DNA from 2 places in the Nocardia spumae genome. Region 2 is predicted to be linked to the other one. Evidence: riboswitches for the same ligand, from Rfam matches in the RefSeq annotation. Region 2 holds a riboswitch; the other holds the start of a gene.

Region 1 (4,407 bases), 6.1 Mb from region 2:
CGCGATCCGCGAGCGCACCGCACCCGGCGATCGAGTCGCGATTCTGTGCGAGCACGGCCTCGACTATGTCATCGCATTTCTCGCCTGTCTCTACAGTGCCCGCACGGCGGTGCCGCTGTTTCCGGTCACGACGGGCCGTCACGAACAGCGGCTGCACGCGATCCTGAACGACGCTCGCCCACGCCTGAGCCTGGTCTCCTACGGCGCGCGCCTCCCCCACACCGAAGACCTGCCGATGCTCGGTGAACTACTCGCCGTCGATGTGCACGCCCGCTCCGACAGTGTCGTGCTGGATCGGATCGGCCCGCATCCCGCCTATCTGCAGTACACCTCGGGCTCCACCACGTCACCGGCGGGCGTGGAGATCTCGCACGCCAATCTGCGGGCGGCGCTGGATCAGTTGCGGGGCAGCCTGGAGGTGGTCAACCATCGTCCGTTGGTGAACTGGCTGCCGTTCTTCCACGATATGGGTCTGGTCTTCGCGCTCGCGCTGCCGCTGTACACCGGTGTGCACGCGATCACGCTGCCGCCGGCGGAGTTCGCCAAACGCCCGATCCGCTGGTTGCGCGCCTGCAGCGACTACCGCGCCGGCGCCACGGCAAGTCCGAATTTCGGCCTGGCACTGGCGGTGTCGGGCACCAGCGCGGAGCAGCGCGCGGAACTCGACCTGTCCGGCCTGGATCTGCTGCTCAACGGCGCCGAACCGATCCGGGCCGCCGCTCTCGCCGCGTTCACCAACACCTTCGGACCGCACGGCTTCCGGCATCGCGCCCATACCGCCGGCTATGGATTGGCGGAGGCGACCCTGGCGGTCACCATCTCCGCGGCGCACGCCTCGCCGATCTGTCTCGAATTCGACCGGACCGAGTTGAGCCGTGGCCGGGCGGTGCCCTCGGCGCCCGACGGTGACGGCGTCGCCCTGGTCGACTGCGGTATGCCGGCGGGGCAGACGATGCGCATCGTCGATATCGAGACGCTCCACCCACTACCCGACGATCGGGTGGGGGAGATCTGGGTGCAGGGTCCGAATATCGGCGCCGGCTACGCCGGGCTGCCCGCCCGGACCGAAGCCACCTTCGGCGCGGTACCGGCCGGGGAGTCCGGATCGTGGTTGCGCACTGGCGATCTGGGTTTCGTCCACGACGACGGGCTGTTCATCGCCGGGCGACTGCGGGACACGATCGTCATCGACGGCGGCAATCACTTCCCCGCCGATATCGAGGCGACCGCCGCGGGCGCGGCACCCGAATTGCGGACCGGGCATATCGCGGCCTTCGGTATCGATACCGGCGAGCGCGAAATCCTGGTGGTCGTGGCCGAGGCCCGGCCCGGCCAGATCGATGCGGCCGATATCGCCCGTCGGATCCGGACGGCGGTATCGAGCGGTCACGGGATCACCCCGGCGGAAGTCCTGATCGTGGCGCGCGGTGCGATTCCGAAGACATCGAGTGGAAAGGTGCGACGCGGAGCGTGTCGCGACCACTACCGCGCCGGAGGCTTCACGACGGTGACGACGAACGACAGCCGGGCATCCCTATTCGGGATCCCGGCCGAGTAGCCGATCGGTCTCGCGCCGTTCCCGTTTGGTGGGCCGACCCGAGCCACGGTCGCGCTTGGGCATAGCGGCGACGATCTCGGGGGAGGGCGGCGGCGGACTCTTATCGATGAAGCATTGCGTCGCAATCGAAGCGCCGACGCGTTTGGCGACCAATCGGACCACGACGACGATGCGCTCGATTCCGGCATTGCGGACCCGCACCTCATCACCAGGCTTGATCTGATGAGCGGGTTTGACGGCTGTACCGTTGACACGCACATGACCGCCGCGACATGCGGTGGCCGCAGCGGATCTCGTCTTGAACAGTCGGACAGCCCAAATCCAGGAATCGACCCGGACCGAAGCTGGTTCTGCCTGTGTCAGTTTCGCTCCTCACACTAGGCCCGGTGGATCACCACCGGGCCGTGCGTGGGCGTGAGCGTGAAACGACTCAGGAAACGCGACGTGCGGTGACGATCGAATCGGGATCCAGATGCGCGTAGCTGACGGTCTCACCCGACTGCGGCGCCTGAAGGATCTTGCCATCTCCGGCGTACATGGCCACATGGCCGCCGCCGTTCTGGATGACGAGGTCGCCGGGCTGCAGTTCCTGGAACGCCACCGGCTTGCCGACGTGCGACTGCTCGAAGCTCGTCCGCGGCAGCGCAATTCCGGCCTGCTTGTACGCCCACTGCACCAGACCGGAGCAGTCGAAGTTCGACGGACCGGAGGCGCCCCAGACGTAGTCGGAGCCGATCTTGCTGCGAGCCGCATCGAGCGCGACGTCGCCGATGCCGTGCTGCTGTTGCTGCGGCTGGCTGAAAAGCCCACCCATGGGGTTCGGCGCGGCGTTGGGGAGGCCGGGCGCGATAGCCTGCGAGCTCAGCGCCTTCTGAGCCCCTTTGATCTGGTCGGCGTGATCGGCGAGGGCCTGGTTGACCTGGCCCACCTGCTGATCGAACTCCGGGGCTACCGGAACGTCGAAGTTGCCGATGCCGGGAACATTGATCGTGGCCGCCATCGCCGGAATCGCCGGGATCGCACCGGTAGTCGCCGCGACCGCGCCGAAGACCATTGCACCCTTGACGGAATTCGGCAGCCGAGATTCCCGTTGCAGACTGTGTTTACCCACCGAGCTGAGTCTCCTGTTTCTTCCTTGCCCACGCGCCGACCGAGTTAGCTGACGGGTTCGGACCGGGAAGATCGGCCCTACCCCATCGACCTTGCGACCGAAGAGGATTCACCCCAGAAACCTGGGTCCCCGGTTCAGCGATCGAGCTGCCCACCCGATTGCTGATTAGGCGGTGACTATACGGGCCGCCCCTCCAATGAAGCGACATACTCCGCGAAGTCACGAAGAGATTACGACGGCACGGGGATGTTGTCCACCCCACAGCGCGGCGTGTCCGCCCGCGTGTCACCAAAAGGCCAGGACCACCCCCGATTACCGGCCGGCGAACCCAGTCTGCTACAGCAGGTCACAGGTCGACATCCGGCACGCTGCCCTGTTATCGAATCGAGTCGCCGCGGCGTTACACCCGAATCGGTCATTCCGCCGCCCCGCGACGAGCGACCACCTGCTCCAACGCCTCGATGCGCCGATGCGCCTCGGCCAGTTCGGCTTCCAGCCGGCCCAGCGCGATCACCAGCGGACCGACCGCCAGATCGGCCACCAGCTGCGGATCGTCGTATCCCTGCGCGATCGCGCCGAGGATATTGTCTCGAATGCGCAATGCGACCGGAGCGTCCTCGGGCACCTCCCAGGACCCGACCACGGCGGCCACCGTGGGATCCGACCGGTCCCCGGACTGCTGATCTCCCGAATCGGTGGACATGACCCTCCTGCGGACAATCCGGACTCCGAACAGTGACCAGCCTAGAGATCTCACCGGCGTCCCACCGATTCCGCGGGCAACCCCATTCGACTGGATAGCGCAATCTAGGACATCCCGTATATATCCCGAGATTTCGGGGAGAACGGGCTACGGTGTCAGGGCATGGACCCCGTGCGGAATCCGTATGCCCCGGGCGCCGGTCAGCGCCCACCCGAACTCGCCGGGCGTGACAAGCAGCTCGACACTTTCGATGTCGTCCTCGAGCGGATCTCCCGAGGCCGGCCCGAACGCAGCGTGATGCTCACCGGTCTGCGGGGCGTCGGAAAGACGGTGCTGCTCAATCAACTCCGTTCCACGGCGCGCTCACGCGGCTGGGGTACCGGAAAGCTGGAGGCCCGGCCCGACCAGGAGTTGCGGCGGCCGCTGGCCTCGGCACTGCACATGGCCGTACGCCAGATCGCGGTCGCGCATCGCAATCCCGAGATGGTCGACGATTTCCTCGGCATCCTGAAGGCGTTCGCGCTGCGCGCGACGGCCGACAAGGGCATGCGCGAGCGCTGGCAGCCTGGTATCGACGTGCCGGCCGTCACCGGACGCGCGGACTCCGGCGATATCGAGATCGATCTGGTGGAGTTGCTGCTGGAGGCCGCGCAGCTGGCCCGCGATATCGGCGTCGGCATCGCCGTGTTCATCGACGAGATGCAGGATCTCGGCCCCGCCGATGTCTCCGCCGTGTGCGGCGCCTGCCACGAATTGAGCCAGGAGACAGCGCCTCTGATCGTGGTCGGCGCGGGCCTCCCCCATCTGCCGGCGGTCCTCTCCGCCTCCAAGAGCTATTCCGAGCGACTATTCGGCTATCACCGCATCGACCGACTCGATCGCGATTCCGCGGACCGCGCGCTGATCGCGCCGGCCGAGCGCGAGGCCGTGGAATTCACCGAGGAAGCACTGAAGTCCTTATACGACAAGGCAGATGGATACCCCTATTTCGTTCAGGCCTACGGTAAGGCCACCTGGGATGTCGCGGCCCGCAGT
Region 2 (4,407 bases):
CCTGTTTGGCGACCCGGCGCAGCTCGCGGACACCCAGGCCGCCCGCACGCAGTACCGGAGCGGGCAACTGGGAGAGCACCTCGAGGATGTCGCCGCTGTGGCGCAGCAGTTCGCCGACCTCACCGGCGGCCGCGGCATTCACATCGGCGACGGTGTGGTTGTTCAGTTGCGGGTCCGGGGGCGTGAGCGCGTGCGGATCGGTCACGGCCTCGCCGCGCAACACCTGGCCGATGGCCGGGGGCAGTTCGACGGTCTCGGCGTCGATCCAGTTCAGCAGCCGGCGGGCCAGCAGACGCTGGATGGGACGTTCGGGGTCGGTGCCGGGCGCGGCGTCTCGAGTGCGCCCTCGGGGACCGGTGGTGGCCAGTTTGTCGAGCAGGGCCCGTTCCGGGCCGCCGGTGTCACGCAGTGCGGCCTCGATCTCGGGTTCGGTCAGCGCATCCGGGAGTTCGGTCGTGGCGCCCATCTGCCAGGGCAGCGCCTCCGGCGCGGCGGCGGCCACGAACAGCTGGTCCGCACCCCACACCAGCGCGCGTTCGATCAGCCGGGCCAGCGCCGCGTCGACCGCCGCGGCCGATACCCGGTCGGTGAGCAGTTCGCGCAGGCGCGTACGGGGCAGGGGGCGTTCCTGCCGGGGACCGCCGAATGCCTCGTGTGCGGCGAGGGTTTCGATCACGGCGAATTCGAGCGTGTTCAGGTCGTCGGCGGCGCGCAGCACCGACGCCCGCTGTTCGGCCCGGGCGGCCAGCACGGTCATCGAACCGGGCAGCGGTACGGCCAGATCGGGGCGCACGCTCAGCAGCCGGATCAGATCGTCGTCGCTGCGTGTGCTCAGCCAGGCCGCGAGGGTGCCGAGCTCGGCGGATCCGGCGTCGGCCGCGGAGTGCGTCCCGGCGCCGTCGTCGGAGGCCCGGGCATCGGTCGTGGTCATCCAATCCAGACTACGGCGACCGAACATGCCAGAATGAGGCCGTGGTGAACAAAACGAAGAAACCCTACGTCGACAACGGCTGGCCCCAGGTGGACCACGGTGACCACGCGGTCACCGAATTGTCGTCGACCCGTTCCGGTGGCCTGTCGCCGTACGGCGAGGACACCGAGTTTCCGGTGCCGGCCGGCGATCTGCCCTATGTGCATCCGCACACGGTCGTCAACCGCTGACACGAAGCGAGAGAGGCCCGCATCCACTGGGATGCGGGCCTCTCTCGTTGTGGAGGTCGTGGGGCGAATCAGTTGGGCAGCAAGCCCTTGTTCGCCTGGTAGAAGTTGACGATCGACGGATCCAGCTTGGTGCCACTGGCTTTGAACGCGTTGTACGCATCGAGCGCCGGCTGCGGCAGCTGCATGCCCTGGGACTGAGCGACCGTGACGGCCTTGTCGACTGCGGTGAAGACCTGCTGGTTGCCGTCGGTCGGCGCCTGCGTGGATGCCTCGCTCTCGGGAGCGATGGGCTGCCAGCGCGGGGTCTGGGCGGGGGAGGCCGGAGCTTCGCGGGGGGTCGCGTCGCCGTGCAGGCCGAGGCTGGAGGAGCAGGAAGGCCACGCGCCCCAACCCTGGGTCGCGAGCACCTTCTCGGCGACGGCGATCTGCTGTTCGCGGGAGGCCTGGTTGGCGCTGCCGGCGTACTGGGTGCCACCGTGGGCAGCCCACGTCGACTGCGAGAACTGCAGGCCACCCTGGTAGCCGTTGCCGGTGTTGATGCCCCAGTTACCACCGGATTCACACTGTGCGAGGCGGTCCCACTCCGAATCGGGAGCCGCGGCGGCGTGTCCAGCGAGAGCCACACCGGCGCCACCCATGATGGCGCTGGTGACAGCGACCTTGGCAACGGTGCGACCGGTGTTGGTCTGCTTGCGATGGCGTCCACTCATATCGGGTCGTCTTCCTCTCGTCCGCGCCTGCGAGGTGAGCTGTCGGGTTCGGACTGAGAGGCCGTCCGGTCCCGGTGTCCGGGACTTCACCCCAAGGGATCGGCCGTTGCCGGTCGTTCCCGCTTCCCTGCGGAGGATCCGAAACCCTCCGTGGGCTTCGAAAACCTCTGTGGGAACGTGGGTTCCCCGCCCTCGCCCCTGATTTCCGTGGGGGTCCGTACCCGCGGGGCGAGGTTCGGTGCGGCGGGCCGGTGGTGCCGGGATGCCCCGGCTGCGTTAGACGGTACGACGATCCGGCTGAAAAATCACTATTTGGTAACCGGCGTGTAGGACCGGTCGCGCTGTGCCGCAATACCTTACGGATCGGCGTCTGTGCAGGTGAGTACGGCGTGTCTGCTCCGAGCGCGCGTCGTGACCATGGCGTTACCGCACCGTTATGTGATGAAGGTCACATGTGTAAGGCGGCGTGTGATGGCAAACCTCACCGCACGCGACGGCCCGACCAGAGTGCGAACACGATCGCGAGCAGCAGGCCCAGTGGGGTTCCGGTCATCGCCACCAGATAGAGCCACAGTGGCGGGTCGCCATCGGTCACCAGCGGGGTCAGGAATATGGCGACGATGGCCAGCACACCGATCGCGAACAGGCCGACGGCTACACGCAACAGCACATCGCCGGAGCGCCGGGGCGGCCGGCGTGAAGAGGAGTCTGGCATTGATGCACCGTAAAACGGATGTGCTGGCGATACTCCCACCGGGGTAGACTCGTCACCAATCGCGTCCTGCATAGCTGTGGGGCGCGTTCTTTTCGCACAGAGATAGGTTCCGGCGAAATGCCGGAACCTACGGCCGTGTCCGGGGCGGTTCACCGACCTGCGGAGACGGACGAACCGGACAACGATACGAACGGGTGAGCGCAGTGCCGACCGGCAAGGTGAAGTGGTACGACGTCGACAAGGGTTTCGGCTTCCTTTCCCAGGATGAGGGTGAGGACGTCTATGTCCGGTCGTCCGCCTTGCCCAAGGGTGTCGAGGCTCTCAAGCCCGGCCAGCGCGTGGAGTTCGGCATGGCCGCCGGCCGCCGCGGCCCGCAGGCGTTGAGCCTGAAGCTGCTCGACCCGCTGCCGTCGGTGCGCGGCTCGCAGAGCCGTAACTCGCAGGGGCGCAAGGAAGCCCCCGCGCATCCGCGCAAGGCGCCCGACGATCTGCACGGCATGATCGAGGACATGATCACCCTGCTGGAGGCGACGGTGCAGCCGGACCTGCGCAAGGGCAAATACCCCGATCGCAAGACCGCCCAGCGCATCGCCGAAGTGGTGCGCGGGGTGGCTCGCGAACTCGATCACTGAGCCGTTCCGCCTCAGGACGCCTTGATCGACCACGCCTGGTAGGGGGAGAACGCCTCGTTGCCGGCCTCGTCGCGGACGAGTAGCAGCAACTGCAGTTCGATCCCGATCAGGCGCAGGTTCGGCTCCGGGTGGCTGTCTACCGTCACCGCGAGGGTGCCCTCGGGGTAGTTCCGGTACGACGCCAGGTGCTGCACGGTCTTGCTGGGGTTGTCGATCTGCTCGTACTCGAGCACCATCACCCACGGTGCGTCGGCGACGTGCCGCGGTAGCGACAGCTGCACCGGATAACCCAGCGGCGGATTCAGCTGTGCGACGGTCTCGCCGCGCCGGCAATCGGGCGATACCCGGCCGTGCTGATCGGGTTCGCCGATCGTGCAGTACAGGTAGGGCGGGACCGTGACGGTCTTGCCGTGGGCATAGGCGGTGACCGCCGGATCGGTCTCGGGCGCGTTGTGGACCGCCACCGCCACGATGCCGGCGACGGCCGCGACCACCACCAGAACTGCCGCCAGGGCCAGCGCGAGGATCGTGCGGGTGCTGGGCTTGGTCACTGTGGCTGATTTCCTGTCGCTAGGGGGACTTCCTGTTTGGCGTGCTGCGGGCGGTTTCCGCCCAATCCGGGGAGCAGCGAATGCCCACGGTAGCTGACGAAGGTTTGCGCGAGACCCACCGCCAGCAGCGCCGTGACCACCGCGAAACCCTCCCAGTACACGGTCGGCAGCAGGACCCCGGCGGCGCCGCCGATCACCCAGGACAGCTGCAGCACCGTCTCGGACCGGCCGAAGCCGGAGGCGATGGACTCCGGTGGCAGATCGTCCTGGATCGACGCGTCGAGTGAGACCTTGGCCAGGGCGCTGGCGCACGAGGCCACCAGGGCCGCGACGGCAGCGCCGAGCAGATTGTCCAGCAGGGTCGCGACGACCGCCGCGGCCGTGCAGGCCGCGGTGCACTCCACCACGATCAGCGACGGCCGGCCCAGCTTCAGCCGGGCGCCGGTCGCGTTGCCGACGAAGTTGCCGATCGCGGCCGCCGCGCCGACGATGCCCAGCATCGCGGCCTGCTGCACCGGCCGGTGCTCGGTCGATTTCGCGACGAAGGCCACATAGAAGGTCAGGAAGCCGGTGAGAACGCGGATCGCGCTGTTACCCCATAGTCCGGTGACCACGGCCCGGCCCAGCGGCTGCCGTCG

What was found. Region 2 has a riboswitch for cyclic di-AMP ahead of LKD76_RS28635 (resuscitation-promoting factor Rpf1 domain-containing protein). Riboswitches for the same ligand answer to the same signal wherever they lie in the genome.
Region 1: it holds a riboswitch for cyclic di-AMP, as region 2 does, so the genes downstream of both, LKD76_RS01370 (C40 family peptidase) here and LKD76_RS28635 (resuscitation-promoting factor Rpf1 domain-containing protein) in region 2, are expected to answer to the same signal.

Annotation. Positions count from the first base shown of each region.
Region 1 is NZ_JAJFZL010000001.1:306,256-310,662, reverse strand. Features, by position in the region: gene LKD76_RS01380 (fatty acyl-AMP ligase) at 1-1,558, shown strand, start outside; gene LKD76_RS01375 (RNA-binding S4 domain-containing protein) at 1,535-1,921, opposite strand; gene LKD76_RS01370 (C40 family peptidase) at 1,989-2,612, opposite strand; cyclic di-AMP (ydaO/yuaA leader) riboswitch at 2,688-2,851, opposite strand; gene LKD76_RS01365 (hypothetical protein) at 3,085-3,372, opposite strand; gene LKD76_RS01360 (ATP-binding protein) at 3,535-4,407, shown strand, end outside.
Region 2 is NZ_JAJFZL010000001.1:6,436,166-6,440,572, reverse strand. Features, by position in the region: gene LKD76_RS28645 (helicase-associated domain-containing protein) at 1-931, opposite strand, end outside; gene LKD76_RS28640 (hypothetical protein) at 973-1,161, shown strand; gene LKD76_RS28635 (resuscitation-promoting factor Rpf1 domain-containing protein) at 1,230-1,871, opposite strand; cyclic di-AMP (ydaO/yuaA leader) riboswitch at 1,881-2,038, opposite strand; gene LKD76_RS28630 (hypothetical protein) at 2,353-2,586, opposite strand; gene LKD76_RS28625 (cold-shock protein) at 2,790-3,218, shown strand; gene LKD76_RS28620 (DUF2771 domain-containing protein) at 3,230-3,769, opposite strand; gene LKD76_RS28615 (MFS transporter) at 3,766-4,407, opposite strand, start outside.